DNA from 4 places in the Paenibacillus sp. BK720 genome. Region 1 is predicted to be linked to each of the others. Evidence: riboswitches for the same ligand, from Rfam matches in the RefSeq annotation. Region 1 holds a riboswitch; each other region holds the start of a gene.
The links. Region 1 has a riboswitch for cyclic di-AMP ahead of FHT67_RS28675 (C40 family peptidase). Riboswitches for the same ligand answer to the same signal wherever they lie in the genome.
Positions count from the first base shown of each region.

Region 2: another riboswitch for cyclic di-AMP. It lies ahead of FHT67_RS12720 (amino acid permease); the one in region 1 lies ahead of FHT67_RS28675 (C40 family peptidase).
Region 3: another riboswitch for cyclic di-AMP. It lies ahead of FHT67_RS17685 (TrkH family potassium uptake protein); the one in region 1 lies ahead of FHT67_RS28675 (C40 family peptidase).
Region 4: another riboswitch for cyclic di-AMP. It lies ahead of FHT67_RS28020 (3D domain-containing protein); the one in region 1 lies ahead of FHT67_RS28675 (C40 family peptidase).

Region 1 covers NZ_JAASRQ010000012.1:21,851-29,646, forward strand. The annotation lists gene motB (flagellar motor protein MotB) at 1-341, opposite strand, end outside; gene motA (flagellar motor stator protein MotA) at 328-1,125, opposite strand; gene FHT67_RS28655 (hypothetical protein) at 1,295-1,588, shown strand; gene FHT67_RS28660 (EAL domain-containing protein) at 1,613-2,851, shown strand; gene FHT67_RS28665 (GNAT family N-acetyltransferase) at 2,857-3,375, opposite strand; gene FHT67_RS28670 (MFS transporter) at 3,483-4,700, shown strand; gene FHT67_RS28675 (C40 family peptidase) at 4,816-5,283, opposite strand; cyclic di-AMP (ydaO/yuaA leader) riboswitch at 5,289-5,445, opposite strand; gene FHT67_RS28680 (hypothetical protein) at 5,756-6,577, opposite strand; gene FHT67_RS28685 (M1 family metallopeptidase) at 6,642-7,796, opposite strand, start outside.
Region 2 covers NZ_JAASRQ010000003.1:146,303-154,098, reverse strand. The annotation lists gene FHT67_RS12735 (aldo/keto reductase) at 1-649, shown strand, start outside; gene FHT67_RS12730 (TetR/AcrR family transcriptional regulator) at 827-1,453, shown strand; gene FHT67_RS12725 (MMPL family transporter) at 1,486-3,690, shown strand; gene FHT67_RS12720 (amino acid permease) at 3,869-5,695, opposite strand; cyclic di-AMP (ydaO/yuaA leader) riboswitch at 5,849-6,036, opposite strand; gene FHT67_RS30670 (hypothetical protein) at 6,325-6,630, shown strand; gene FHT67_RS12710 (PdaC/SigV domain-containing protein) at 7,207-7,796, shown strand, end outside.
Region 3 covers NZ_JAASRQ010000004.1:484,216-492,011, reverse strand. The annotation lists gene FHT67_RS17695 (hypothetical protein) at 13-501, opposite strand; gene FHT67_RS17690 (CPBP family intramembrane glutamic endopeptidase) at 667-2,259, opposite strand; cyclic di-AMP (ydaO/yuaA leader) riboswitch at 2,510-2,671, shown strand; gene FHT67_RS17685 (TrkH family potassium uptake protein) at 2,743-4,083, shown strand; gene FHT67_RS17680 (potassium channel family protein) at 4,101-4,763, shown strand; gene FHT67_RS17675 (LysR family transcriptional regulator) at 5,134-6,012, opposite strand; gene FHT67_RS17670 (succinate dehydrogenase cytochrome b558 subunit) at 6,336-7,007, shown strand; gene sdhA (succinate dehydrogenase flavoprotein subunit) at 7,035-7,796, shown strand, end outside.
Region 4 covers NZ_JAASRQ010000010.1:61,536-69,331, reverse strand. The annotation lists gene rsmI (16S rRNA (cytidine(1402)-2'-O)-methyltransferase) at 1-615, shown strand, start outside; gene FHT67_RS28035 (AbrB/MazE/SpoVT family DNA-binding domain-containing protein) at 738-992, opposite strand; gene FHT67_RS28030 (HD domain-containing protein) at 1,277-2,572, shown strand; gene FHT67_RS28025 (TatD family hydrolase) at 2,603-3,376, shown strand; cyclic di-AMP (ydaO/yuaA leader) riboswitch at 3,560-3,768, shown strand; gene FHT67_RS28020 (3D domain-containing protein) at 4,012-5,145, shown strand; gene rnmV (ribonuclease M5) at 5,302-5,841, shown strand; gene rsmA (16S rRNA (adenine(1518)-N(6)/adenine(1519)-N(6))-dimethyltransferase RsmA) at 5,860-6,756, shown strand; gene FHT67_RS28005 (hypothetical protein) at 6,786-6,977, shown strand; gene FHT67_RS28000 (hypothetical protein) at 7,145-7,510, opposite strand; gene yabG (sporulation peptidase YabG) at 7,583-7,796, shown strand, end outside.

The DNA.
Region 1 (7,796 bases):
TTCTTCAGCTTCTCCAAGTCTTCCTGTTCCTTTTTGATCAATTCTTGAAGATTGGATTCCGGATCCTCGCGCTGGTCCTTGCTGGTCTTCTTCTCGTCCTCGATTTGCTGCTGTGGCTGCTCGCCCGACTTGATAACCGAAGGATTGTCCAGAATACCGGCTCCCGAATTAAAGGCAGCGCTGAAAGCCTCGCTCATCCGTTCGAACTTTCTGGCATCCGTGGAGCTTGCCGCATACAATACGATAAACAACGCGAGAAGCAGGGTCAGCAGATCGGCATAGGGAATAAGCCATGATTCGTCAATATGATCATCGTGATCGTCATGCTTACGCTTTTTCACCGGCGCCAGCCTCCTTCTCCCTCATAGCCGCCCGTTCCGTCGGGGTGAGGAATACAGACAGCTTCTGGTTAATCGCGATCGTGGATACACCGGATTGAATCGATAGCAGGCCTTCTACCATCATCAGGCGAAGCTGTACTTCCTTCTTGGACAATCGCTTCAGCTTATTCGCAAGCGGATGCCACAGCACGTAACCGGTAAAGATACCGAGCAGCGTTGCGATAAAGGCGCCCGCAATGGAATGGGCAAGGGTCTCCATATCGTCCATGTGGCCAAGCGCGCCGATCAGACCCACTACGGCACCAAGCACGCCCAGCGTTGGAGCGTAGGTACCGGCCTGCGTGAAGATCAGGGCACCTGCTTTATGGCGGTCCTCCGTTGCGGAAATATCTTCGAGCAGGACGTCACGGACGAAATCCTGGTCATTTCCGTCGATAATCATGCGCATGCCGTTGCGGAGGAAGGTATCTTCAATGTCCTCGACCTTGGCTTCCAGGGCAAGAAGACCTTCGCGGCGGGTAATCGAAGCCCATTCCATAAAGCTCTCGATCAGCTGCTCGCGGGGCATCAGCGGCTGCTCCTTGAAGGCGATCTTGAACAGCTTGCCGACCTTGGAAAGCTCCGACATCGGGAAGGCGATCATAACCGAAGCAATGGTCCCGAGGACGATAATCATATAAGCGGCGGGATTTAACAGATTGCTAAGAGCGGCACCCTTCAGCGTCATGCCAACCAGTACCGCTACGAGTCCTAATATAATACCGATAATTGTAGAATTTTTCATCATGCACCCCGTCCAGTACGTTTTCGACAAATCTCTAGTTCTTATATCGACAAGTTATCGTACGGAAATTAGACTTTCGGAAATGATTTAAGAGAGAGGGCGTTAATTTTCGTGAAAATGCGGTAAAATGAGTATAGAAGATAATTATGGTAAAGGTGGTTGACCTATAATGGGAGTTAGACATGCAAGAGAGTATGCAGATATATTGAAGGAACTGACGGAAGCGGTAAGCGAGGTAGAAGGCAGCTACGCGTTCTTCGAGATGGAAGAGGAAGAATGGGCGGCGCTTGGGGCGGACGACCGGCATGAAGTCATGGAGGCGCTTGCCGACGATGTGTTCTTCGGGCTTGGCGAGCAGCCGGTAATCGAGGTTGGCAGAGGGGCGATTACGTATCATCCGAAGCATCATGTCATCGAAGTGTCGCAGGGAGACAACGTGACCCGCATGATTCGGTTGACATAAAGGCAGCAAAGGGAGAGCGTGAGCGTGACGAACGATTGCTTATCGAATACGACGTTACCGCAGACGCTGCAGCTGGATGGCGAGCAGCTGTCTGCCTTTTATCAGCCGATCATCGCGCTTGATACAAGAAAAATAGTGGGCTACGAGGTGCTGGGGAGAGCCTGCAAGGACGATGCGGTCCGCAGTCTGGGACCGTTCTTCTGCGATGCCGCCGTACCGACCCAGGATCATATCGCGGTTGACCGGATTTTGCGTGAACAGGCTTTTCGGAAAATAGGCGCAACCCCGCAGCCTCCGATGCTGTTTATTAATTTGAAGCCGAACTGGATGCACCGCGGTGTGCAATCGGGGGAGCTGTATACCTTGTCTCTGCTGGATAAATACAAGGTTGATCCCCGCAGAGTAGTCATAGAGATAACGGAAGAAAGCTTTAATGGCGAGATCGAGGAGCTGCGCGAAATTATCGATTTGTACCGATCCAAGGGCTGCCTGATTGCCATTGACGATGTTGGCAGCGGCTTTAGCGGCATGGACCGGATTGCGCTGATTCAGCCGAACATTCTGAAAATCGACATTCATATGCTGAAGCGGAGCGCGAGCCATGACGGCTATCTGGGTACGCTCCGTTCCCTCTCCGCGCTGGCCGATCAGCTTGGGGCTTCGCTGCTGGCCGAAGGCGTGGAGACCAAACAGGATTTGGCGAGAGCGATCCAGGCCGGCGCCCGGTACGTACAGGGCTTTCTGCTTGCAAAGGCCGAGCCGGATTTCGACGAGCCGTCCCGTTTTTCGGCCCTTTTGGAGGAAGAACTGGAAGCGCACCGGCAGCTGCAGCTCTATTCGGAGAGCTACTGGCGTTATTTGTCGGACAGGCTGTCCGGCAAGATCGACCGGATTGGTCATCTCGAGGAGCTGGAGGAAGAGGATAACGAGTGGGCTGTCCGTCTGCTGCAGGAGTTGGAGAACAACAGCATCCGCGTCTACCTTTGCCGGGAAGACGGCATTCAGATTTCCTCCAACTATTCCAGGCGCGAAGACGGAAGCTGGCAGCGGGAGGACGAATACTGCGGGGCCAACTGGAGCTGGCGTCCGTATTTCGTTCCGAATGTCGTTCAATTAAGCGAGAATCGCCGCACCATGGTTTCCCGCGCCTATACCGACCTGAATTCAAGGGCTTGGATCCGGACGGTATCGGTACTGGTGAAGCCCGGCATTATTTTGTTCGTTGATATGAAGGATCCCGAGCCTGATTATTACCGGTTATAGGGATATTAAAGAGTAGACTGGTACACCATACAATGGAACTCGGCTGGCCCTTGCGGCGTTGGACGTACATAGGTATCCTCTATGGCAAAGCCGGCCCTTTCGTAGGCGCGAATAGCCCGCGCGTTCCAGGTCAGCACCTCGAGGTCAATGCTGTTCCGAGGCGCCCGTCGCTGAGCTTCACGGACCAGCAGCCGCATAAAGCCTGGGCCGATGCCTCTGCCGCATAAAGCGGGATGAAGGCCGAGGCCGAGGCGGGTAACGCCAACAATGGGGAAGAATTGGGCAAAGCCGATCAGTTCCTGATCGCGATTCACGACAGCCGCATATTGCATGCGCCGCAGGACGGGGTCGCCAAATTCGATCTCGTCTTTTTGCATGGTATCCCAAGAAGGCCAGCGGTAAAGATCGTAGGGCGGTTCGTATTGCCATCCGCAGATCTCACGGGCATGTTCAATTTCCAGCGGCTGGATAGTCATGTCCTCGAGAGATGGTTTATAATGTACCTCATCGGTAAAATTAGTCATGGATGTACCCTCATTAATTAAGAATCTATAGGTTTCTTTCCATTATAACATTTCGGTAATCGACTTCATGAGGATTTGGCGAAGGACAACGAAGGAGAACTTTTACGATGCGGAAATTAATAGCGCTTGGCTGTTTGTCTTATCTCGTAATTGGATTAGCTCATGTTGTGGGCGGATCGGTAATGGAGCAGATGCTCGATAAATACGGTTTGTCTTATGACGACGGCGGGCAATGGATGATGAATCAGTTCTTTGGTTTTCTGGTAGGCGTATTGCTATCCCCGTTTATTACGTCCAAGCTGGGCAAAAGAGGGGGAGTTCTTCTCTCGCTTGGTCTCCTGACGCTTGGGGAAGCGGCTTACAGCCTCACTCCCCAATCCTGGGGGCTGATGCTGTTTATCGCCTTGTTTGCCGGCTTTGGCTTCGGGATGACGGAATCCGTTATCGGAGCCATGGTGATTGATCTGGCGGAAGAGAATGGCAAGGCCAATGCGATGACCAAGCTGGAAACCTTCTTTGGAATCGGGGCCTTCCTGATGCCAACGATGGCGAGCATATTGATCAGGTATGAGGTGTGGCAATTATCCTTCCCGATTCTATCGGCGCTGGCCGGCATTACCTTTATCTTATGGATGACGTTATCGTTTGGGCCAATCGATGACAAAATCGGTTTTCATGCCAGAGGGAAGAAAGCCGCGGCGGAGCGGGAAGCTGGCGAACCGCGTCCGAAGGGATGGTTCGGCTATAAGAGAGCTTCGATTCCGTTTTTGCTGCTGTCGGCGTTATTTTTCGTCATTTATGTCGGCGTGGAAATGAGCTTCTCCAATTATCTGCCTTCCATTATGATCGAACGCTCCGGTATGACGGAGGCGAATGCCCCTTCCGCGCTTAGCCTGTTCTGGGGCACGATGATCCTTGGACGTCTGTTCGCCGGACGGCTGGCCGATCGCGTCGGATACATCCGCTATCTGTTTGTTGCGATCGCCGGAGCCTGCGTTGTTATTCTTGCGATGGGGGCCGTTGGCCAGTTAAGCGGAATGATGGTACTCATTGGCCTAAGCGGATTGTTCTTCTCCGGCGTATTCGGGATTGCGCTTGTGTTCGCGAATGGGCTTATTCCGGGCATGACGGAGCGGACAACCAGTCTGCTTGTCGCTTGCGGAGGAGTAGGCGGAGCGATCTTCCCGAAATTAACGGGGTGGATGATGGACAATTATGGTGCGGACCGCACGGTCTGGATTCTTGGAGCCTTTCTCATCGCGATGTTTTTCGTATTGCTTGCGATGCTGGCATTCGGTCGGAAGCAGCAGACGGCAGCTGCCTGAATAGAATAGCGGGAAACAATAAAGCCGCATGCGGTTTGTCCGGTGGGACAAGCTGCATGCGGCTTTATTGCAGGAATCCTGGCCAATCCGCCCCGATTGAAGCGGCTGCCGGATTCTATTGTTCGTCGGCATATTTTTCAAAAGTGCTAGGGTCCATGACACGTCGAGCAGTCACATACCGGTTGACATAATAAGAGTCACTAAGGTTGCTTATCGTAACGCCCTTGCTGGACGATGCATGAGCAAACTTGCCATCTCCTACGTAAATGCCGACATGAGATACACCACGACCGTTCGTGTTGAAGAACACGAGATCTCCGGCCACTAGATCGCTTTTTGCGATCTTCTTACCTGTTTGAGATTGCGAAGTGGATGTACGAGGAAGATCGATGCCCATTTTGTCGAATACGTAAGAAGTAAATCCGGAGCAGTCGAATCCTTTCGTGGATGTTCCACCTGCAACGTACGGCGTGCCCATCAAATCACTGACAATGCCGTCCATTTTGGAGTCTGCGAAAACGCTTCCAGCCTGAAAAGCCAGCATTAACGCAAGTCCAAGAAGTAGTGCTGTAACCTTTTTCAAAGCGGTAAAGCTCCTTCCAATGCCGACGAGGTTAGCTGTGGGGTTCGGTTGAAGGATCCCTATGACTTCTCGGGCGCCGATAGAATCATTCGGACGTCGAAGTCAATTCACCCAAAGGTGGTTCCCCCGTTTCCAGTACAAGGAATTAGGCAGTTTGTTTTATGTACTTGGTAACTATTCGGTAATTTTCGCTTATCTCCTCCTCTATGTGGCAAATTCTAATAATTCTCATGCAACCTTTTGACTAATCGAAGCGGAAAAGCTTGTATCCTGCGGTTCATAGTCTTAAAGTAGGGCGATCAGACTAGCAGAGAAGCACTATAAAGATTTACTAACTCTTTACTATGTGGTTTTGCTAGCCGATATGTTGATTTGTTTGGAGAATGGCGGACAAGAAGCCTCGAAAAAACGCGAAAAACCCGCGCCGCGACTAGGTCGCAGGGCGGGCGTCTTCTATAATTATGAGAAAATTTTAAACTTCCTTCGATCTTAAAACGTCGTATTGGGAGGCTAGAGTCCATACCTTCATTAAGGTGCGGACAAGATGATAGCCCTGGTGGACAAGAAGGGCGATAAAGCCGGCCCATACCAAGGAGAAGCCGCTGACAAACAATCCGATGCCCGAGCCGATTGCCCACATGAGAAGCGATAGTCCGGCAAAAGGAAGAAGATGCTTGACGGCTGTGCCCAGGGACTGGAACATACCGCCGGCCTTGCCGCTCGTCGCCCCAAGCTGCATGGCGAGGAACAGCAGATGAAGCAGGATACCCCATAACAGCCAGCCTCCCGCAGCAGGAAGGGTCTGCTGCAGCAGGGCCCCAATCGAGCGGCTGTGAAGCAGGGCGTCAAGTCCTTTGGGAGCCAGCCACCAAGCAGGAGCAAGAGTAAGAATCGTCTCGATCCAGTAGAGGAGGGTGACCGGCTTCCATGCCCGGCGAATGCCCTGCAGGAACTGCGTTCCTCCTGCATCGTTCGAATGCTGCAGGGAGTAGAGAAGCCCCGCGTTAAATAACGGAGAGAGGAGCATTCTTGCCGCGAATAAGCCGCCAAGCAGCCACAGGTACGGCGTAAGCAAATCCGTCTTCATGATTTGGAACTGCGCTTCGCTCAAAAACAGCTGGACGGCTGCTTTGGACGGGGATTGATCCGGAAAACGCCGCAGCAGCGGCGCTACGACCGAGTCAATAAACCGGTACAGGAAAAATCCCCATAGCAGCTGGTACAGGAATAGCAGGATAACGATATAAAAGTGCTTCATCGCGAGCCGCCAGCCCTGCATCATATGATTTTTCATGGCTATTCCTCCTAAAAGAATTGCGAAGCAATTCTTACTTCGAAAGGCGTAGATAGAGGTTTACTCACCAGCCTAATAATCCGAGCAGACCTTGAATGACGTTAGAGACCCCCAGACTCCAACGGGTACGCGTAACTTCGGATAAGTCCGCCTTCATATAATCGTTGATATGCTTGTTGTCGAGCACGTTCGTATGCTGCGGATCGACAGCTACCCATTCGAGCGGAGAGCTATGGACAACTTTGTACTCCACCTGAGCCTCTGACGGATCCCAGGACTTCGGAACAATGGTGCCGTCCTTGAACTTCAGGACAACCGGAACCGGACCGTTATAGCCCCCGTTGCGCTGAAGAAGGACAACCGATTCGTACATCGGGGTTCCATCCTGCTCGACCGGATTGACGCGAATGGACTCAACGGATACGTCGGCCATCTGATTGCCATAGACATATTGGTCGAAGTAATTGGTCCACTTCTGCTTGGTTACCAGCTCCACAACGTGCTGGAAGTCGGTGCTGGTCGGATGCTTGAACTTATATTTCTGGAAGTAGGTGCGCATAATTTTCTGCATCATTTTCTCGCCGACCTGTTTTTCGATACCGATGAGCACGAGCTTCGCCCGCATGTACACATTTTCAGCATAGACATTGTTGCTCGAGTAAGCCCAGGACGGCTGCTTGAGCGGAGCGGGATCGGTCATATAGCTTGCTTCGAGAGGCAGATTGGCTTCAATGCCGTATTCGCTCGCCATCACCTTGTCTTCCGCGTAGGAGGTAAAGCCTTCGTCAAGCCAGGCCTCTTCGAATTCATTCGAGGCAACCATGCCGTACCAGTATTGATGCCCGACCTCATGCACGACGGTCCTTTCTAAACTGTAGCCCGGATTGTCCGTCTCGGCGGCGAAGGCGGTGACCAGAGTAGGATACTCCATCCCTCCGGAGCCGTTAGCGCCCTTAGGCGGAACTACAACCGATAAGGTCGAATACGGGTACTCGCCATACCATTGGCCGTACTTGGAGAGCGCGGATTTGGCGGCATGCATATACCGGTCCTTCAATTCCGCGTGCGCGGGGTCCAGGTACAGCTTGATACGCACACCCGGAATGCCGGGGCCGGATAACGTGTCTTCGTAATAGATAAAGTCCGGGGAAGCGGCCCAGGCGAAGTCATGCACGTCATCGGCGTAGAATTGGTAGATCGCCCGGTTGTCCTTTTTCTC
Region 2 (7,796 bases), on a different contig from region 1:
CGAGTCGATGGCTGAGCACGGCATTGAAAGAGAAGATTTGTTTATTACCTCGAAGGTATGGAACGCCGATCTCGGATACGAGTCGACGCTAGCGGCTTTCGAGACAAGCCTGAACAAGCTTGGCCTGGACTACCTGGATCTGTACCTGATCCATTGGCCGGTTGAAGGCAAGTACAAAGACGCATGGCGCGCCCTCGAAACGCTCTACAAGCAAGGCCGCGTGAAGGCGATTGGCGTGAGCAACTTCCACGTGCATCATCTGCAGGATTTAATGAAGGATGCCGAGGTTGTACCGATGGTCGATCAAGTGGAATACCATCCGATGCTTGCCCAGCAGGAGCTCCGCGCCTTCACTCGCGAGCACAACATTCAGCTCGAAGCATGGTCCCCGCTTATGCAAGGCCAGCTGCTTGACCATCCGGTACTGGGCGCAATCGCAGCCAAGCACGGCAAGTCCGTAGCCCAAGTCATCCTGCGCTGGGATCTGCAGAACGGCGTCGTAACGATTCCGAAGTCCATCAAGGAATCCCGCATGATCGAGAACGCCCACGTGTTCGATTTCGAGCTGTCCTCCGAGGATATGGACGCAATCGACGCTTTGAACGAAGACCGGCGGGTTGGTCCGGATCCGGACAACTTCGACTTCTAATCAATTGTGAACGGGTTTTGAACAAGACAAGCCAGATGAGCCTTTTTAGGTTCATCCGGCTTTTTTTATCTTGCCAATTAATTTATCAAGCGATAAAATAATTTTCGAATCAGTTTATTTATCATGTGATAAAATAAAAGGAGGGAACCGTATCTCAGACAAAAGGAGTATTTAACGATGGCACGCCGAAAAAAACAACCCCTTGACGAAGCAACCCGCTCGATGATTATCCATACCGCGCATGACCTGTTCATGGAGCATGGCTACCGGTCGGTTACGACCCGCCAGATCGCGGAAGCCTGCGGCCTGACACAGCCTGCCATGTACCATTATTTCGCGGATAAAGAAGCTCTCTATACCGAGGTGCTGCGAGCCGTTACGGAAGAGACGAAAATCGCCATGAACGATCTTGTCGCAAGCGAAGGCTCGGTAAGAGAACGACTCATCAAGCTCGTCGTATACATTTTGAACAACATGCCCGATGATCTCAGCCAAATGGAACGGGACATCCGCCAGGAGCTCCGCCCGGAAAATCGGCAGCTGATCAATCAATGGTGGCAGGAATGCTATTTGATACCCATTGCCGAATTGTTCGAGGAAGGACAGCGTAACGGCCATTTGAAAGGAGCGGAGCAGTTCGGACTTGACCCGATCCCTTCCGCTTTTACGCTGCTAAGCATGGTTCAACGCAAGCCGCGCGGAGGCGCAAGCACCCCCATACCGGCGGAAGCTCGGGCAACGCGAACCGTCGATATTCTGCTGTACGGGCTTGCCTCAGATCAAGGAAGAGAAGAAAAGATATAGGATTTAGGTTATCGATAGGGAGATGAGAAAAGATGAACGGATTGAAACGCATAGCGGATGCCGTCAGCGGCAAACGGGGACGATGGATCACTCTGGTGCTGTGGATTGTTGTTGTAGGTCTTGCCAACGCCCTCCTGCCCTCCTCCAGCGATCATAAGGACGATGCCGCAGCCAATCTTGTGAGCAGCGCCCCGTCCGTGCAGGCCGATGCCTTAAACGAACATAACGGCATTCCGGCTATTATCGCTTGGCATAGAATCGCGGGTCTCACCGATGAGGACCTTAGCCGGATCCAATCTTTATCCAAGAAGCTGGCGGATGAACCGCTGCCGCGGCAGACGGAGCTGCCGCCGCTTCACGAGATGCCGCTTCCGGCATTAAAAGCGATGGTATCCGAGGACGGTACGACCTTCCTGCAGACCGTTGTATTTGACAAGAACGCTTCTTCCGACGATCTGAAGATCAGTCTGGAGCAGCTGCAGGCGGATGCGAATGGCCTTTTTCCATCCAAGCCGTTTGACGCCGCCCTAAGCGGGGAAGGCCTTGTCGGCCGGATTACCGGTCCTGCCGGTATCGGCGTGGATGCCACCTCCCTGTTCAAGGACGCGGACGTGTCCCTGTTGATCGCAACAACGCTGCTTGTGCTCGTTATTCTTTTATTCATTTACCGCTCGCCTATTCTTGCACTCATCCCGCTGGTTGCGGTTGGCTTCGCTTACGGCTTGACCGGCCCGATTCTAGGCTGGATGGCGGACGAAGGCTGGATTACGTATGATTCGCAGGGTTTATCGATCATGACCGTGCTGCTCTTTGGCGCAGGAACCGATTATTGTCTATTCCTGATTGCCCGCTTCCGCAGCGTACTGACTACCGAACCGGATAAAAAGCAAGCCTTGCTCAAATCGCTGGGCGACTCCGGCGGCGCCATTACGATGAGCGGCTTGACCGTAGTGATGTCTTTGCTCGCGCTGCTGCTGGCCGAATACGGCGCGATTCACCGCTTCGCGGTGCCGTTCAGCTTGTCGATCCTCATTATGATGATTGCAAGCCTGACGCTTGTACCGGCAATGCTTGCCATTCTCGGCCGCGCTTCCTTCTATCCGTTCGTACCGCGTACGCCGGAGATGACGGCTGCCCGCGCCGCGCGCAAGAACAAGCCGCTGCCTGCGCCAAAGACCAAAACAAGCTTTGGCATCCGGCTAGGCGAAGCCATCGTGAAACGTCCGAAAACAATTGCTATCTCGACGTTAATCGTGCTTGGCATAACGGCGGCTTTTTCGACTCAAATCAAATTTACGTACGACACGCTGTCTTCTTTCCCGAAGGATATGCCTTCCCGCGAAGGCTTCGACTTAATCGGCGACCACTTCTCCAAAGGAAGTCTGGCCAAGGTACAGGTGCTCGTGAAGACCGACGGCAAAGCCTTGCCGCTTGATCGGAAGCTAGGAGAGCTGGCGAATATCAGCAGCGTTTCCGAGCCTGCAGCGAACACGAAGGATGCAAGCATCGTATCCTACAATGTTGAGCTTGCGATGAACCCGTATTCGATTGAAGCGCTCGATATGATACCGGTGATCCGCTCTGCCGCGGAACAATCGCTATCGGATGCCGGCATTACGGATGCAGCAGACAAAGTATGGATTGCTGGCGCGACCGCCGAGCAATACGATACCCGGCACGAGACAACGGGCGATGCCTATCGAATTATTCCCGTTATTATCGGGATGATCGCCTTGCTCCTGCTGCTCTACCTGCGTTCGTTTGTGGCGATGCTTTACTTGATGGGCACCGTGCTTCTCTCCTACTTCAGCGCTTTAGGCATAGGCTGGCTTGTCGTCCATTACCTGTTTGGCGCCGAAGCGATTCAAGGTCTGATTCCGCTTTACGCCTTCGTCTTCCTGGTCGCGCTGGGCGAGGACTACAACATCTTTATGGTGTCGAGCATCTGGAAAAAGAGCAAAACGATGCCGCTTAACCGCGCGATCGTAGAGGGCGTTGCACAGACCGGCGGGGTCATTACTTCCGCGGGTATCATTCTTGCAGGTACCTTCGCCGTCCTCGCGACGCTGCCGATTCAGGTACTGGTGCAGTTCGGCACGGTGACCGCCATCGGCGTTCTGCTCGATACGTTTATCGTCCGCTCCTTCCTCGTACCGGCGCTGACGGTATGGATCGGCAAAGGGGTATTCTGGCCGTCGAAACAAAGAGCCGCTTCCGTTAAGGAAGCGGAGTTGTAACCCGCCCGGGCGGGTGCCGTCTGCTTAACGATGCGCGGTATCGTTAAGCTGGCCCAAATCTGCGCTTTGCGCGCAATTTCGGCTGTTTTTCAACGCCTTAACGATGCGCGGCATCGTTAAGCTAACCCAATCTGCACCATTAAAAAAGCCTCGGTCCCGACGGGACCGAGGCTTTTCGCTATTTTTTCAAATGGTAAGGCACGGTAGTGATGATGACATCCTTGCGGTACAGCAGCTGGGCACGGAGCATCAAGCTCGTTTGGTTATGCAAAATGTTGTGCCAGCCCTTCTTCGGAATAAACTGCGGAATAATGACGGTTACCTGGTAATTGTTCTCGCTCGCCTTGCGCTGCACGGTATCGATAAACTTGAAGAGCGGATTCGAGATCGAGCGGTAAGGCGAATGCAGGGTTACAAGCCGGACATCCGGCTGGAACTTCTCCCACTTTTCTTCGAAGATGGCTTCATCCTCTTTCTCAAAAGGAACGTACACGGCAATGATCTGTTCCGCCTTCAGCGACTTGGCATACAGAATGGAATGCTCCACCACATGCGTAATCCCCGAAACCGGCAAAATCATCACGTTGCCTTCTATCGGCATCACAGGCTCGCAGGTTGCGAGGCGAAGCTGCTCGCCCACGGCTTCGTAATGCTTCTTGATCCGGTGGAAGACGAAAATAATAAGCGGCAGGAAGATCAGAATCGACCATACCTGTTCGAACTTCGTCAGGAAGAACATGATCGTTACGATAAAGCTGATCAAGGCGCCGATCGAGTTGATTGTGAACTTGCCGACCCAGCCCTTCGGCCGTTGGCGGAACCATTTGACCAGCATCCCCGTCTGCGACAGCGTAAACGGGATGAATACGCCAACCGCATACAGCGGGATGAGGTGCTCGGTCTTGCCCTGGAACGCAACGATCAGGATGATGGACAGAATCCCCAAGCTGATAATGCCGTTCGAGTAACCGAGACGGTCACCGCGTGCCGTGAACATTCTCGGGATGAATTTATCCTTCGCCAGGTTAACCGCAAGCAGCGGGAAGGCGGAATAACCGGTGTTCGCCGCCAGGATCAAGATAAGCGCCGTTGTACCCTGGATAAAATAATACATCGTATGGCGCCCGAATATCCCTTCGGCAATCTGCGATACAACCGTCACGTCTTCCTTCGGGGAGACGCCGTAGTAGTAAGCGAGGAACACGATGCCCGAGAACAGGATCGAGAGCAGGCCGCCCATCGCCAGCAACGTCTTGGCCGCATTATTCGGCGCCGGATCCTTGAAGTTCGGAATGGCGTTCGAGATAGCCTCAACCCCGGTCAGGGCCGAGCTGCCGGATGCAAACGCACGGAGCAGCAGGAACAGGCTGATGCCCGCAACCGGCGTGCCTAACGAGGTGTGAAGCGCAGGCGATACGTCGCCGGCGGCGATTTTGTACAAGCCGACAATGACCATGACAACAATCGCCAGCACAAACAAGTAAACGGGATAAGCAAGGATAGACGCGGATTCCGTCACGCCCCGCAGGTTTAATATCGTAATAAAAAGGACAAACAGGATAGAGATCAGTACCGAATGCTCATGCAGGCTTGGAAAAGCCGACGTAATCGCGTCCGTGCCCGCCGAGACGCTTACCGCTACGGTCAAAATATAATCGACCAGCAAAGCGCCGCCGGATATGAGGCCCGGGAATACCCCGAGGTTTTCCTTCGATACGACATACGCTCCTCCGCCATGCGGGTAGGCAAATATGATTTGCCGGTAAGACAGGATAAGTGCCGTTAATAAGACCAGCACCCCGACACCAATCGGAATCGAATACCAAAACGCCGCTGCGCTAACGGTCATCAAGACGAGCAAAATCTGCTCTGGCCCGTAAGCAACGGATGATAAGGCATCCGAGGACAGGATCGCAAGCGCCTTCGTCTTAATGAGCTTCTGTTCCCCTAATTCCGTGGACTTGAGGGGACGCCCGATCAGTAATCTTTTGATAAGAGTAAACACACAGGTCACCGCCAAAGTTGAAGTTAAACATCTAATACCTGGATACTTGGCTACTCAAACACTTATCAGTGCTAATGTAACCACCTTTTCATTTTTCTACGCATAGAAAAAAGACCGCAGAGTATCCTCCCGCGGCCCGTAAATAACCGAAGTTCACCCTCTCTATCAACGCTTACAAGGTTAGCTGACGGATTCGGGCGTCTAGAGTCGCCCTACGGCCTGCTGCCGCAACATTGCGGCCGGCATGCCGATTCACCCCGGCGACAAGCATAAACGTTCCTGCCTATCGCATTTGGTTCCCCTGCTTTCCGTTTCTAACGGAAACTCAGCGAATACGAACATATGAAGTTTTGCAGATTTGATCATAGACCCGTTTCCCCTTTCCTGTAAACCATGATATACAAGCGAAAAAGGGCAGATTAGTCTGTTTTCCGCTCATGAATGCGGATACATATTTAGTTCGCTCTCGGAATGTCCGAAATAAACCGCCATGCTTTCTTTTACCTTGCAATCGGCAGATAATCCCTGATATGTCAGTGGAGATTGGCTATTATCTGATAGGCATGCTCTATTAAAGTCGCTGTAAGCAAAAAAAGCGCAAACCTGCCTGTGGCTGGCCCGCGCTTTTTTTGCTTTTATTTCGTAAGACGGAACGATTTGGCTTCCGCATCGCGGCTGTTAGGGCCCACAAAGACATGGAACTCGCCCGCATCTCTCTTCAGCTGCAAATCCGCATGGTAATAACGAAGCTGCTCCTCGGTAAGCTCAAACGTTACCGTCTGCGTCTAGCCTTGCTGGATAGCCAGCTTCCGGAAGCCCTTCAGCTCCTTCAGCGGGCGGACAACCTCGCCGACAACATCGCGTACGTACAGCTGGACAACCTCTTCGCCTGCGGCAGCCCCGGTGTTGGTTACGTCAATCGGCTATTTGCTTGAATAGCGTAGTGATTGGCGGGCATTGTCGCTGCGCAAAAGACATGCTCCTTCGATCGCTGTTGTACCCTGATTTCCTTGAATATACCGCTGTGCGGTAGAAATCCGGATAAAAAGGCGAGCGCTGCGATTCTCAGCGAGCATGTCTTTCGCTACGCTCCGGCCCTGCCGCTCTTCAACCGTTTAATCTGACAAGGCTAGATTGGATTTAAATAGGTTTTTACGGGTTCATCCATCGTTTTGCTGGTTAAAGATATACAAGAGGCCTCATCGTTCTACCCCAATCTCGGGTTTGCCTACGAAGAGATCTATTTGATGCTTTTGCTTAAACGGATTCCGCCCTTCTTGCTCTCGCACGAGTTCCTGGCTAAAACAGTCAAGATTGTTAACGGCCTTAACTACTCGGGGCATTAAAGCGAATTTACCATTAAAGACGCCCGATGGATACCGATCACCTTGGGAGGAGACGTCTCCGATCGGCCGGAATATAAATTAGTTAAGCAATGAAACTTTTCGATACACTCATCCGTCTACTTGGTGATTTCAATTTCCGAACCTATATTGAGGAGGCCATCCATCATGAAAAAACCTTTCAAAATGCTTACTATTGCCGTCGCCGGCTCTTGCCTGCTTGCCTATACTCCCGCGCTTGCCCTGGCAGCGGAATCTACTGCCGCACCTGTTGCCGTTACTTACGAACCGATCACAACCGTGCCAATCAGCGCAGTGCTTCCCGATACGCAAGCCGTTAAAGTAACAACGAAAGTAATTGAGGAAACCTCCGATCTGCTTACCGTAAAAATCTCCGTTCCTGTGATCAGCGGTATGCTCGATACCGCCTATCAAGATAAATTAAACGCCACCATCGAGGAAAAAGCGACCAAAGAAATCGACAAGCTAAAGGCTATGGCGGCCGATGACAAAAAGTCCGCCGCAGAGAACGATTATCCGTTCCGTGCTTATGAGCTTAACGTAGCCTACGAGCTGAAAGCCGACGGAAGCACGGCCGCGAAAGGCATCGTCTCGTTCACCGTGTCTACTTACGAGTACATGGGCGGCGCCCATGGCGGTACTGCCGTAGAGGGCTACAATATCGTAAACAGCCAGCAGGCTGCCGAGCTGACGCTTGAGCAGGCGCTTGGCGACGGCGGCTTTGCGGCAGCCAACAG
Region 3 (7,796 bases), on a different contig from region 1:
TGTCCGGTGCTTTTAAAGAGCGATGCTCGTAATTTTGTTCAGCGGGACATAAACGAGGTAAGTGGTTTTGTAGTTGAAGGCAGAGAATGTAGCATGCCCGTTCTTAAAGCCAGCCCATTTCGCTTTATCCAGATCCTTTCCGTTATCCAGCGTAACGCGGTGAATAACTTGTCCGAGCGACAGCTTGCTAAGGATGCCATAAGCATATTCAGCATAACTTTTTCCGTTTGATTTTTCTTCCTTTTTATACGGAATTACTGAATTGTCGCTGCAGCCCGAAGATTTGTGCTCGCATTTGCAGCCATTTGATTTGTGTGAATAGCCGTACGATTTTTTGCTTGAAGACTTGTGTTCATGGCAATCGTTTTTCTTGCCGCCCGATGTGTTCTTTTTCCCGGACGATTTGTGACGGCCGCTTGACTTTTTGCCCGACGACTGTTTCTCATAGCATTTACTGCCTGAGCTCTGTTTGCGGTCATAACCGCTGATTCTTGCAATCAATCCTATCACACTCCATATATTGGTATAATAGATTATATTAAGGTGGACAGGATTCCTCTTGGACAAAATGACCGTTTCTATTAAATGGGCTCTTTGCGGTACCGGTAAAACGCAAAAAAGGAATGTATCTTTAACAGATACATCCCTTTTATAAAGAGAAATCGTTCAGACCCGTATAAAACGCCGGCCATGCCAGTACTTGATAACCCACGCGACGATAACAGGGAGAACAGCGTAGATAAGGGCAGCGGTAATATTGACGCCTCCTCCAACGCCGACCAGCTCGAAGCCCATGATAAGGCTGTCCAGTATGGCGTGGGTGAACACGGCGGTTATAAAGCCGTAGCGGAGAAAGATAAGACAAAATACCGTTCCCAGAATAACCAGCTCTACGATACGCGTATAGAACGGGAAGATCGGATAGCCGACATGCCCCAGCGCCCACATGACCGTGGGAATAAGAGTGGCGATAAACGTATTTTTAAACCATTTCTTGAATAGAGCAATGCCGAACAACCGGAATATCGCTTCTTCGGAGATGGCCGCGCACCAGGCCATCATTGGCATCAGCCACAGCATATCCGTATTGTACGCAGATTGCGTAGCATCGCTGGTTGCCCAAGAACCGGCAAGAAACTTCATGGCGACCATAATAATCGCTTGCGCGCCGAGAATAATAGCCGCAAAGAGATAGGAGAGGCCAACGCTGCGCCATACATGCTCGCCATAGCCGCGTTCGCGGAATCCCGGCCATAACGGCCGTTTCTGCGAGCGCCACATCCCGTCGCCGGCGACAAGGGCGAAGTAAACGGCGAGGCCAACCGGAATCAGCAGTACGACGGTAATCATGACGGTAGCCTTCATCTCGGCATCCGACCGGCTCTGCTCGCCCAAGGTTGCCAAAATGCCGTCGAGTACATTCAGATTGTTATAAATGTAGAAGAAGATAAACACAAGGCTGATAAATACCCCGCGTTTAAAAGTCGTGTGTCCTCTGTACAGAATCGCGTATATAAGCGACAAGACAAGGGAGATAAAGCACATGTACGCCAGGCTGACCACAGACAGCGCGCTGCCCGTCTTTTTCTGGCCTTCCACATAAGCGACGTAATCAGCCGGAGCCTGGAATGCGGGCTTGTACCTGGTGATCACAGGTTTATCGTCGATAAGACCAACGCCGATAATCAGTTCGAGAGAAGCGTCTCCAAGCGTATAACCGGTTGGGTGAAGAACCGCGTCACCTTGGTCATTTCTATACAAGCTGTCCAATTCTTCAGGCCGGAATCCTTTTGTTTCGGCAAAAGCCTTCGCTGACGTTTGAACCAACTGGACATTCCCGGCAGATTGACCGCCAAGCCAATGCCAGCCCGTGATGCCGCCGTTTGTCATATGGACGTAGACGTAAGCCTTGGTGCCGTCCTCCAGCTCCAGATTGACCTGGAACGTATCGGTCGGGAACTTGGCTTCGTATTGATCCTCGAACTTGCCAAGCAGATCTTCCTTGGAGAAATACCCGTTTGCCAGACTGTCGGTCTGATAAATCGCATGGGCGGCTACGGCCGTTTTGCCGAACTGTTCCTGGACGAACGTTTTCGCGGTGGACTCGGCTTCGCTTTTTGCGATAACCTTAGGTGTAGAGCTTGAGAACAGCTGGTCCCCGGCTGCAGGGCCGAATTGGGTAAAGATAAAAATAATTGCGCCTGCAACAGCAGCCCACAAGAACCTTTTCCAATCATGAGGAGCGATGGAAGGGATCATACAAAACCTCCATTTCGAATTCAGACGATGCTTCGCTACAGTTACCATACCATTATTAACCTGATTTATCCAATGCGGGCGAAAGCGGAGGATGCAAACGGAAAGCGGTGAAATAAGGACTTGCAGCCAGCAAGTGACCATTTGCTTTATAGCATTGCCTATATTTGAACGAATTCCGCCTAATTATCGCTTAGGCTCATTTTGATCGTTTCCGTCCTTAAGGCGTATAATCGTTAACGTCATATAAATCGAATCGTATCAGCCGAATTTCGTTATTGAAAACGGGGGAACCAAACCGCTGTCCGGAGCCATCCGCCAGCATGGGGTGAATTTCGAGCATTCCGCTTGAATAGGGCTGCCTTTCCAGGCCCGAATCCGTCAGCTAACCTCGCAGGCTGTGTGGAACAGGACTCATCCGGCATGGGAGTTCCCGTGCTTTTTTTTATGCCCAAATGTTGAAAGGTCCATTAAAAGGAGAAAACAATGACCAAATACCTCAATATCTTGAAGTGGTCTCCGCCAAGGATTCTTGTCTTTGGGTTTGCGATGATCATTATCATTGGAGCGATACTGTTGTCGATGCCCTTTGCCTCCAATGACGGATCGCGCCTGCCCTTTATCGATGCGCTGTTTACAGCGACATCGGCGACCTGCGTCACCGGCCTTGTTGTTGTCGATACGGGTACATACTTCTCTACCGCCGGCAAGATCGTCATCCTTTCGCTGATTCAAATCGGCGGGTTAGGCTTTATGACCATGGCCACGCTGATTGCGCTGGTGCTGCGCAAGCGAATTTCGCTTAAGGAACGGCTCATTCTGCAGGAAGCGATGAACCAGACGAGCATGGAGGGCATCGTTCGTTTAATCCGCAGGGTTATCTTTTACTCCTTGACGATTGAGCTGGTTGGCGCGGTGCTGTTCGCCGTCCGGTTTGCATTTGATATGCCGCTCGGCCGAGCGGTTTGGTACGGGGTTTTTCATTCGATCTCCTTCTTTAACAATGCGGGCTTCGATATCTTCGGCCATTTCCGCAGCTTAACGATGTATGTGGGCGATCCGCTCGTTAATATCGTGTCGATGCTGCTTATTATTTTTGGCGGATTAGGCTTTGTGGTCATGGCGGATTTGCTGGAGTTCCGGAAAAACAAACGGCTTTCGCTGCATAGCAAGGTTGTTCTATCGGCAACCGGCATTCTGATTGCCGTCGGTGCCCTTGTTATCTTTGTTTTCGAGTTTTCGAACAGCATGACGCTGGGATCCCTCAATTGGGGCGATAAAATACTGGCTTCCTTTTTCCAGTCCGTTACGCCAAGGACGGCAGGGGCCAATACGCTGGATTATACCCAGCTCCGGCAGGCTACCGTATTTTTCACCGTTATTCTGATGTTTATCGGCGCATCTCCGGGCTCCACGGGCGGGGGAATCAAAACGACGACCTTTACGACTATGGTTGGGGCGGTTATCGCAATGATCCGCGGGCGGGAGGATATCGTTCTCTTCCATTACAGGCTTGGGAAAGACCGGATCTTTAAGGCGCTTACGATTACGATGCTGTCGCTGACGCTGGTCATATTGGTCACGATGCTGCTGTCCACAACGGAAGACCAGCAGTTTCTGAAAATTTTGTTCGAAACAACGTCGGCGTTCGGTACCGTTGGCCTCACGACGGGCATTACGCCCGAGCTGACGTTTTTCGGCAAGATTGTCATTGCATTAACGATGTTCGCCGGCCGGCTTGGTCCTCTGACGCTTGCTTACGCGCTTGGACCAAAAACAGAGAAAGAGCTGTACCGGTATCCGGAAGGCAAAATTACGATTGGATAGGGGAATAGGGAGCAGGAATGAAGAACAATCAATTTGTGATCGTAGGCTTGGGACGGTTTGGCTCGAGTCTCGGAAGAGAGCTCATTAAGCTGGGCTACGAGGTGCTTGGAATCGACCGGGACGAGGAAGCCGTTCAGGAGATGAGCAATGTGCTGACCTATACGGTATCGGCCGATTGCACGGACGAAGAGACGCTGCGATCGCTAGGCGTTCGTAATTTTGACTGCGGAGTGGTGGCGATTGGCGATGACATCCAGGCCAGCATACTGACGACTATATTATTGAAGGACCTGGGCGTGAAGCGGGTTGTGGCCAAAGCCATGAGCGAGCTGCATGGACGGGTGCTGGAGAAAATCGGCGTCGACCGCGTTATCTATCCGGAACGGGATATGGGCATCCGGGTTGCCCATCAGCTTGTCTCCCCGAATCTGCTTGATTATATCGAGCTGTCGAAGGAGTATACCATTGCGGAGCTTTCGGTGCCGAAATGCCTGAACGGCAAGTCGCTTCAAGATATGAACCTGCGTGCCCGGTTCGGATGCAGCATCGTAGCCATTAACAAGCCTTCCGGTATTATTATTGCTCCTACGGCTATGGATGTTGTGACGGAAAAGGACGTTATGGTCGTGATCGGAACAAACGACCAGATTGAACAGTTTGAAGAAACCATAATCAGGTGATGATAAGGACAGTGGGCGCGGTTAGCGTTCTCTGTCCTTTTTTTGCTCGCTGGCTGGCAGAGGTGGTGGGGAATGGAAGGGGCGGGATGGCTCCGCGGGACGGGGTATCTCTTCCGGCCGCTGTTGTCATTCCTTTGCTCTGAACAGGTTTACATAGATGCAGCAAAGGAAGTGACAAAGGCGAACGCTTCGCTCCTCCAGAGATACCCCTTTCCCGCCTCGCGCCGCACCCATCCATTCCCCCTCGCGAGGGAATGAAAAAGGACAGTGAAGCGCTAAAAAGCGCAAGCCACTGTCCTCCCTTGCGGGAGAGAGAAGAGAGAAAGGCAAAAGAGAAAGACAAGTGCGAAAAGATTAAAAGCGCCCCTCTTTACTGACCGAGCTCCGAGATCCATCTGCGGACCGCCGGATGAAGATCGGAAGGGTCGTTGTGGATGAGACAAGTCGTTCTCTTGGTTTCTTCAAGCTCGCGGATGGGGACAACGACAAGTTCGTTGTCGGCTAATAACTGCTTGCGCATATAGGAATGCGGGAGCAAGGTTGCCGCGCGGCACGTATGAAGCAGACGGACGATAGCCTCGAAGGAATCGATTTCCATCCTGACATCCGGCTGAAGATGGTATTTGGCGAAAACCTCGTCGGTCAGCCTGCGATACCAGGTTCCTTTGGAGAACAAGATCATCGGCAGCCCGTTTAAATCTTCTATTGAAAGAGGCTCTTCATGCGTAACGGCAACGCTGGTCGGTATGACGAGCAGCAGATGATCGTCGAACAGCGGCACGCAATGAAGCTGGGAGTCCTCGATCATGGAGGCGACGATGGCGATATCCGCTTTGTTGTCCCGGACAAGAGTGACAATCTCGTGGGTTTTCCCGGTTACGGCCTTGATGTCGAATTCCGGATGACTGGCGTTTAGCGTCTTGATGAAATCGGGTAAGGTTGTTTGCAGCGTCGTTAAGCTGGCCCCAATCGTAATGGAGGTACGTCCCGCCGCGGTGTATTCGGCGACGGAATCCATATAACGGCGGTGCAGCTTGCGGAGGTTTACGGCATATTCGTAAGTCAATTGGCCGACGCGGGTCAGTTCAAGCCTTTTGCCTACGCGCTCGAACAGCTTGGCGCCAATCTCTTCTTCAAGCTTGGCCAGTTTGCGGGATAAAGCCGGCTGGGACAAATTAAGCAGCGCAGCTGCCTTGTTCATGCTGGAATGCTCTACAATAGATGCAAACATATGAAATTCTTCGATCATTTTGGTCTCCCCGATCGCTTATGTGAATTGGTTATAATAAATTATAATAAATATGCAATTCCATTATAAGCTCAAAAGGAGTAGGATTAAAAGGGTGGCATACACGGAACGTTCACAATTTTCATAGCCCTCGCAATGCAATGTGAAGCCTAAGCTCCGAAGTCCTAATATTTTGCGGGGTTCAATAAAAGTCGAGAAATGAAACTTTCGCAAATGGTGTCGACTTTTGTTGACGGACTTAATAGCCGGGGGTACAATGTAGAATGGTTTGTCAACAGTAAAAATGTCATGGAGCGACCACAGTCTGGAAAGGAGAAGTATCAATGAAAGGAAATTCGTACTACTGGCGCAAGCTTCACTCTCTGCTTGGGGTGATTCCGCTGGGTGGATTTATCATCGTGCATGCCCTGGCCAATTTTCAGGCGTATGAGCGCGGGCCGGAAGGCTTTACCAGAGCGGTTCATTTTATTAACGGCCTGCCTGTCGTAACGCTGCTCGAGATCTTCGGCATCTATCTGCCGATTTTGTTCCACGGTGTTTACGGTTTGTATATGGCTTATCAGTCGAACCTCAACTCGGGACGTTTCAAATATGAACGTAACTGGGCGTTTACGTTGCAGCGTATAACGGGGGTAATCACGTTTATCTTTGTTATCTGGCACGTGTTCGAGACTCGCGTGCAGGTAGCGCTTGGCAATGTAACGCATGAAGAGCTTGGCTCGACCATGCATAATATTGCAACTAGCCCTGCTTTGTTCATTCTGTACCTCATCGGTATTCTGGCTGCGGTATTCCACTTCAGCAACGGCCTCTGGGCGTTCCTGATCAGCTGGGGTATTACGGTCTCCCCGAAAGCTCAACGGGTTTCGGCGAATATCTGCATGGTAATCTTTGTGCTTGTAGCTGCGCTGTTCATCCTGTCCCTCGTAGCATTTATGGGTGACGAATTCAAGGAAACGGCAAGTGCCGCATTGGCATTGACCAATATCGGTTAGTAGTATTTAGACAAGGAGCGAAACGTTATGGCTAAAAATAAAATTATCGTCGTTGGCGGCGGTCTTGCGGGCCTTATGGCAACCGTTAAAGCGGCGGAAGCGGGCGTGCATGTGGAACTGTTCTCCCTCGTGCCGGTGAAACGTTCCCATTCCGTTTGCGCGCAAGGCGGCATTAACGGCGCTGTAAATACAAAAGGTGAAGGCGACTCCCCTTGGGAGCATTTTGACGATACCGTTTACGGCGGCGACTTCCTCGCGAATCAGCCTCCGGTAAAAGCAATGTGCGAAGCCGCGCCTGGCATTATCCACTTAATGGACCGAATGGGCGTAATGTTCAGCCGTACGCCGGAGGGTCTGCTTGACTTCCGTCGTTTCGGCGGCACGCAATATCACCGTACGGCGTTCGCGGGCGCAACAACCGGCCAGCAGCTGCTGTACGCCCTGGACGAGCAAGTTCGCCGCTGGGAAGCAGCCGGTCTCGTAACGAAATACGAGCACTGGGAATTCCTTGGCGCCGTACTGGATGACGAAGGCATCTGCCGCGGTGTTTCGGCGCAAAGCCTGCGCACGATGGAAGTACATACTTTCGTCGGCGACGCCGTTATTCTCGCATCCGGCGGTCCTGGTATCATCTTCGGTAAAACAACGAACTCCGTTATCAATACGGGTACAGCTGCATCCGCTGTATATCAGCAAGGCGTTCATTACGCAAACGGCGAATTTATCCAAATCCATCCAACGGCTATCCCTGGCGACGACAAGCTGCGCCTGATGTCCGAATCCGCACGC
Region 4 (7,796 bases), on a different contig from region 1:
ATTGCGCTTGTCAGCGATGCAGGCTTGCCTGCCGTCAGCGATCCAGGGGCCGACCTTGTTAAGGATGCCGTAGAAGCGGGTATTAAGGTAGTGCCGATACCGGGAGCAAATGCGGCTTTATCGGCTCTGATCATATCGGGTCTTCCGACCGATCGGTTCATGTTCACGGGATTCCCTCCGCGAGATAAAAAGCCGCTTGCCGAATGGCTGGCCCGTCTTGCCCGCCAAGAAGGGACGCTTATGACGTATGAATCTCCCCATCGCCTGAAGAAGACGCTGGAAGCCATGCTGGAGCACTGGGGCGACCGGAGGATTGCAATGGTTAGAGAGCTTACGAAGCGCCATGAAGAAGCCGCACGCGGCAGCATATCCGAATGTCTAGCTTTTCTTGAAGAGAACCCTCCCCTGGGCGAATACTGCCTCATAATTGAGGGGGCAGCTGCAGGAGCGGGAGACGCGTCAGATAACGGAGAGAATTGGTGGACGCTGCTTGAGCTTGAAGAGCATGTGGCCCACTACGAGAACGAAGGAATCGACCGCAAGGAGGCTATTAAAAAAACGGCTCAGGACAGAGGCCTGCCGAAGAGGGAAGTGTATAACGCAGTCAATCGATAGATTACTGCGTTATTTGGGCAAAAAAAGACCTTCCTGGCCGGGTTCTAGCACAGGAAGGCATCAAGGAGTATAAAAAGGTTAGAATTAACAAGTTGGTGTATTTCTATTATAACCTATATTTCTTATTTTGTCACAGGAGAAGGCATTTCAGATAAACAAATATGGCAAACAATTTTGCCTTTGAAGTAAGATACGTTTTCTGCATTGCCGCAGAAGATACATGCAGGCTCGTATTTCTTAAGCATGATACGCTCGCCGTCTACATAGATCTCCAGAGCATCTTTCTCGCCAATACCAAGCGTACGACGCAATTCGATTGGAATAACAACACGACCCAATTCGTCGACTTTACGTACAATACCAGTAGATTTCATCATGATTTTGTTTCTCCTCTCAGGAAATAACATTTCGTCACTATTCGACATAGTTTTTCTTTTTATGGCTACTATAATACCAACGATTCCCATAATAGTCAACCGAGAATGTCTCTGATAGACCTTATCAGACCTATATTTATGGGAATTTGACTCTATAGCAAGGTCATATTAATCTTACTATAGAATACAACAGCTTCGACAATTTGGAAACTATATTACGACACTATTCGACATTCTATCAGAGTTTTGTGTCGAAACCATGAACAAAGGAGTTGAAAGGGCGAATGAATCAGCAGCTGACCGAAGAGAAGGTTTTTAAGGATCCGGTACACAAATATATTTACGTGCAGGATCAGACGGTGTGGGATTTGATCAATACGAAGGAGTTTCAGAGGCTTAGACGAATTCGCCAGCTTGGAACCTCTTATTTGACGTTTCATGGCGCAGAACACAGCCGATTCTCCCACTCCCTTGGGGTTTATGAAATAACGAGGAAAATCATCTCGCAATTCGAGCGTAACGAATATCCGGGCTGGCCGATGGAGGAAAGACTTCTGGCGCTCTGCGCAGCGCTCCTGCACGACGTTGGCCACGGGCCTTTTTCCCATTCGCTGGAGCAGGTATTTGACACCCATCATGAGCAGTGGACCTGTGCAATCCTGCTGGAGGATACGGAAGTGAACCGCGTGCTGCGCCGCGTCTCGGAGGATTTCCCGGAGAAGGTAGCCTCGGTAATCAGCAAAACGTACCCAAACCCCATTGTAGTAAGCCTGATCTCCAGCCAGATGGATGCGGACCGAATGGATTATCTGCTTCGGGACGCTTATTTTACGGGGGTCAACTACGGTAACTTCGACCTGGAGCGAATTTTGCGCGTCCTTCGTCCTGTTCAGGGCAAGATTGTCGTGAAAGAGAGCGGGATGCACGCCATTGAGCATTATTTGATGTCCCGTTACCAGATGTATTGGCAAATTTATTTCCATCCGGTTACCCGAAGCTCGGAGATTATCCTAAGACAGATTACGCGCCGCGCCAAGGAGCTGTACGACAATGGTTACGCATTCTCCTGGATGCCGGGACCAATCAATAAGCTGCTGGACGGCAGCATTACGGTAACGGATTACTTGAAGCTGGACGAGGCCTACATGCAGACCATCTTCTCGTTATGGACCGAAGAGGAGGATGCTCTGCTGGCGGGATTATGCGACCGTTTCCTTAATCGCCAGTTATACAAATACATTACGCTGGATGATCCGGGGGACTCTTTATTGGAACAAGCAGCCCGGGAGTTCATCGCAATCGGCCTTAATCCGGACTACCATATGGAAATCGATTTTCCTTTTGACCAGCCCTACGACATTTATCGCCCGGATGCGAAAAAAGGCGGGAAAGAGGAAAAAGCGCCGATTCTGCTGCTGAGCGACGAGAACAGCTTAAGCGAAATATCGGTAAAATCCGACATTGTCCGTTCCATCAGCGGCCTGCATCAAGGCCAGTATCATATCTATTATCCGATTGAACCGCTTCTTGCCGCAGCTGACCGGCTAAGCCCGGGCGTTCGGCAATTGTTTAAAATTTAACTCTTTATATAGAAGGAGCTTGCAGCTAAGATGATATCTTTATTCGACACGCATACCCACCTGGACTCCCCGCAATTCGACAGCGACCGTGAAGAAGTTATCGAAAGAGCGCGCGCTTCCGGTGTCGATTTAATGATCAATATCGGCTTCAACCGGGAGACAATTCCAACGACGATGGAGCTCGCGGAAAAATACGATTTTATTTACGCAGCGGTAGGCTGGCATCCGGTAGACAGCGTTTTTATGGAGCCGGGGGACCTGGAGTGGATTGAGCAGCTTTGTTCCCATCCGAAGGTTGTAGCCATAGGAGAAATCGGTCTTGATTACCACTGGGATACCTCTCCGAAGGAGGTGCAGCACCGGGTATTTCGGGAGCAAATCCGCCTTGCCCGGAAGCTGGGTAAGCCGATTGTCATTCATAACCGGGATGCGCATGAGGACATTGTCCGTATTCTGAGGGAAGAGAAGGCGTCTGAAGTCGGAGGAGTCATGCACTGCTATTCGGGCAGCTGGGAAACGGCCAAAATGTGCCTCGATATGAACTTTTATATATCGTTTGGCGGACCGGTCACGTTCAAGAATGCAAGGGTGCCAAAAGAGGTGCTTGCGAAGGTTCCGCTTGATCGTCTTCTCATCGAAACGGACTCCCCGTATCTGTCTCCTCATCCATTTAGAGGGAAGAGAAACGAGAGCTCTTATGTGTCTTTAGTCGCAGAGGCCGCAGCGGACATAACAGGAAAATCCAAGGAGGAAATCGCTGTTATTACAAGCGCAAACGGTAAAAAATGTTTTGGTATTGTTTAAAAACGGTCTAAAACCGCTGAAATAAAGACTATTGCGGCGATAAAACTCTTTTTACTTGTTGGAATCGCCCCTATTTGCCTTCAGAATCCTAAAATTTCGTTAAAATCGTCTTTTAACGCATCTTTACAATTCTGTGGTCAGGAATGTATGATTTTTCTCAGAGCTTTAACTTTTGTATTGGATTTCCAGTTTGCGCTTAATCTCCGAAAGCCGGAGAGCGGGGGAACCAACGCCAGCGGATGCATCGTTAAGACGTCATGAAGCATCTGCCGCGTATGAATTCTTCAGGGGTGAATTTTGCGGCGATTGCCATGAGCATTCGTTCCGTGGATAGGGCAGCTCTCTCGTCCGAACCCGTCAGCTAACCTCGTAAGCGATTATAGAGAGCGATCAACCTCGTGTATTCACCTTTTCCTGAATGTTTGATTACCCAGGAAGCCACGATCAGATCCTCTGTCGAAGGCTTCTTTTTATTTTCGATTTCGCTATTCGGAAATAGTCTTTACAGGGTAAATCTTGGAGGTGGGAGGCCGTAACACTGGAGCGTGCTTGTCACGCCAATATACTCAATAGTCGCGTCAATAGTATCATGCGTAACAGATTGGCGGCGGGGCTATGAAGGAGGACCGATAGAAGTGGGCATGATCCAGGCTAAGGAGACCCATGGGAAGCGATCATCCAGCATGACTTTCGCAATGCGATGGAAGCATGAAAATTTGCGTTTAATTGTTCTGAGTGCAATTATCTCAATCGCTATGACTTTCATGTTTTTGGTGTTGTTGTACGGATCGGCTGATAAGAGCGTATCCGTAGTGGTGAATGGACAAGAAACTGTCGTAAAGACAAAACAATGGGTCCTGCAACGCCTACTGGATGAACAAGCTATAACGGTTGGACCTTATGACGAGGTATCACACCCTCTGAATGCGTCCATCAAAGACGGAGACCGCATCGAAATCAAGTACGCGGTTCCGGTTACCGTAAAAGCAGATGGCAAAACATCGACGGTGTACACGACAGAGAAAACAGTACAGGCGGCGATCGGGAAATTAAATATTCCTGTCCGCGATCAAGATAAAGTTATCCCGTCTCTCGATACTCAGATTTCGAAGGCAATGACGGTTACCGTTACCCGCGTCGATACGAAAGTAGCAGAGACCGAACGGACTTTGCCGTTCTCGATCGTGAAGAAACAAGATCCAACCCTTGAGCAAGGGAAGGAGAAGCTGGTGCAAACCGGTAAAAACGGCGTCGTAATCGAGCGCGTGGAGAAGAAGTACGAGAACGGAGTTCTTGTCTCCTCCAAGCTGGTCGACAAGGTCGTTCAGAAGCATACGGTCAGTCAGGTCGTAGCGGTAGGCTCGAAGAAGGACGTACATACGCTCTCGGCCGCGAGCACAGCCTCGTATACAAAGAGCGGCGTAACGTTTAAGCCGAAGAAGATTCTCAAGAATGTAACCTTAACCGCCTATTCGGCAGGTGTAGCTTCCACGGGCAAGGATGAGAGTCATCCGGGCTACGGCATTACGGCTTCCGGCGCAAAGGTGAAGGAAGGCCGTACCATTGCGGTGGATCCCGATGTTATTCCAATCGGCTGGTGGGTGTACATCGAAGGAATTGGCTTCCGCAGAGCGGAAGACACGGGCAGTGCCATCAATGGCAACAAGATCGACGTTTACTTTGACAGCACAAGCTATGCCAATAAGTTCGGCCGGAAAAAAGGATATACCGTATACGTGCTTGGTCCGACCAAGCCATCCGCAAGCTAATGGCTTACCGCTATCGTATTTCATTGTTAAATATGCCATTATAAGAAGAGGCGCTGCCTCTTCTTTTTGTGTGCATGGAGATGCTAAGCAGGCTGCATATTATTGACGGTGAAAGAAGAGCGGAAGTTGCTGCTTTTTAGAAAGGAATGTTCGCTTGTGATTAAGGAAATTATTGTGGTGGAAGGCAAAGACGATACGGTTGCCGTGAAGAGAGCCGTTGAAGCGGATACGATCGAAACCAACGGTTCTGCGGTCGGCGAGGAAGTGCTGCGCCGGATCGAGCTGGCGATGGAACGCAGAGGCGTTATAATATTTACGGATCCTGATCATGCGGGCGAGAGAATACGCAAAATTGTGGCGCGGCGGGTGCCGGGCTGCAAGCATGCTTTTCTGCCGCAGGAGAAGGCGATGTACAAAGGCGATATCGGAATTGAGAACGCAAGCCCCGAGGCGATTCGCCAGGCGCTCTCCGAGCTTCGGACGGAAATGGCGGCCGGAGAAGGGAATATTACCTGGGAGGACTTGATGGAAGCGGGTCTTATCGTTCATCCGGACGCGGCAAACCGCCGGCTTCAAATGGGCAAGCTGCTGGGGATCGGGTATGCGAACGGCAAGCAGTTTTTCAAAAGGTGTACAAGCTTCCGTATTTCCCGCGAAGAATTCGCGGAGGCTCTGCGCACGATGGAACAGGGATAGGAGATAGGAGTGAACGGCATGAGCGGAAACGATATAAAGGCGATTGAAGTGGCAACGCCGAAGCGCACGAAGGAAATTATCGCGAAGTATGGCTTTCAGTTTAAGAAAAGCTTGGGCCAGAACTTCCTGATTGATCAAAATATTTTGCACAAGATCGTAAGCGCGGCCGGACTCGACAAGACGAAGGGCGCGCTTGAGATCGGTCCGGGCATCGGGGCGCTTACGCAGCATTTGGCTGCCGCCGCGGGCACGGTAACGGCTATCGAGATCGATAACCGGCTTATTCCGATTCTAGGCGACATTCTGGCGGGCGAGGAGCACGTGAAGGTCGTGCACGGCGACGTGCTTAAGCTGGATCTGAAAAAGCTGTTCGAGGAGCGTTTCGCGGATGTGAGCGGCGTAAGCGTAGTGGCGAACCTGCCGTATTACGTGACGACTCCGATCCTGATGAAGCTGCTGGAAGAGCGTCTGCCGCTCGAAAACATCGTCGTCATGATCCAGAAGGAAGTCGCGGAGCGGATGGCGGCAAAGCCGGGCGGCAAGGAGTATGGCAGCCTGAGCGTAGCCGTGCAGTATTATTGCGAGCCGCAGCTTGTCTGCATCGTGCCGCATACGGTGTTCATCCCGCAGCCGAATGTCGACTCGGCTGTCATCAAGCTGGCGGTGCGCGAGAAGCCGCCGGTAGAGGTTGAGGACGAGGCGCATTTCTTCCGCATCGTTCAGGCGAGCTTCGCCCAGCGCCGCAAGACGCTGGCGAACAATCTGACGGCGTTCGTGGGCAAGGAACGCCGCGAGGAAATGACGCAGCTGCTTGTCAGCTGCGAGATAGACCCTGGCCGTCGAGGGGAGACCTTGTCCCTCGACGAGTTCGCCCGCATCAGCCGCGCCTTTCTGGCGGCGGGCTGGCGGGGTTAGCTCGGCCTGCTGCGGCGGCCGAGCCTGGTTTGAGCCGGCGGCGAGCGGTTAGCGCCGCCGACTTTGTTGTAGGCGCGCCCGCCGCCGGAGTGGCGGGCGGAGAGGGCCACGGCACGGCTGCGAAGCGCCGTGCGGTCCTCGGCGCTTACAGCGGCTTTCCAGGCCCGAGCAACCCTCTAATCGGTTCAGACCACCCGAAAAGCATTCCGTCGTCTACCTGATGCCTTGTAACACGGGATTTTCCTTTTACTGTCCATTAAAACCGCTAAACGCACTAAACGCACCCTCTAACGCACCTTGTACATGATTCACTCCACCATTACCCGGGCAATACATATATAGTCATTCTCCGCATGCAACTCTGTCTTAGGCAGGCGCAACTACGCTATTACGCTGCTTGGAGCAGCCATGGGTCACGCTTATAAGCACACGAGCCCGCCAGCTCAGCGGGCGTAGTCATGCGGTCAGGCAACGCCGCTGCCCGCCCGCCATAACGCCGCGCCTGGCGCAGTAGCGCGGCAGCCTCGGCCTCCCACAAGGAATGTGGGGAGGCAATTGGGAGGCGCAGGCTACCCGCAAGAGGGTAAGGGGTAACTCCGATAAGGAGCGGAGCGTCCGCCTTTGCCGATACATTGCCACCCATGTGGCATAAGTTCAAAGCAATGTACAGGCAACAGCGGCCGTTGGGAGTTACCCCGTCCCTCAAATGCGGCAGCCGGAGCCACCCGTGGCCTTTCCCCAACCATTCGTCCACACCCATCCGCACAATTTTCTCCGCACATTCCGCCCCCTCCACCCATACGATAGACGAAGAGGTGATTTACCCATGAAGCAAGGGGACCTGGTCGTCCGCAATTCCTATGGCGGTGACGTGCTGTTCCGAGTTGAAGAGATGCGATCCGATCAAGCGCTGTTGAAAGGCACGGATTACCGTTTGCTTGCGGATGCGCCAATTCCCGACTTGTCGGTCGTCCGCGATCCGGAATCGACAAGCGCGCGGCAGCAAGTGAAAATTAAAGTAAACGACTCTCTTAGACGGA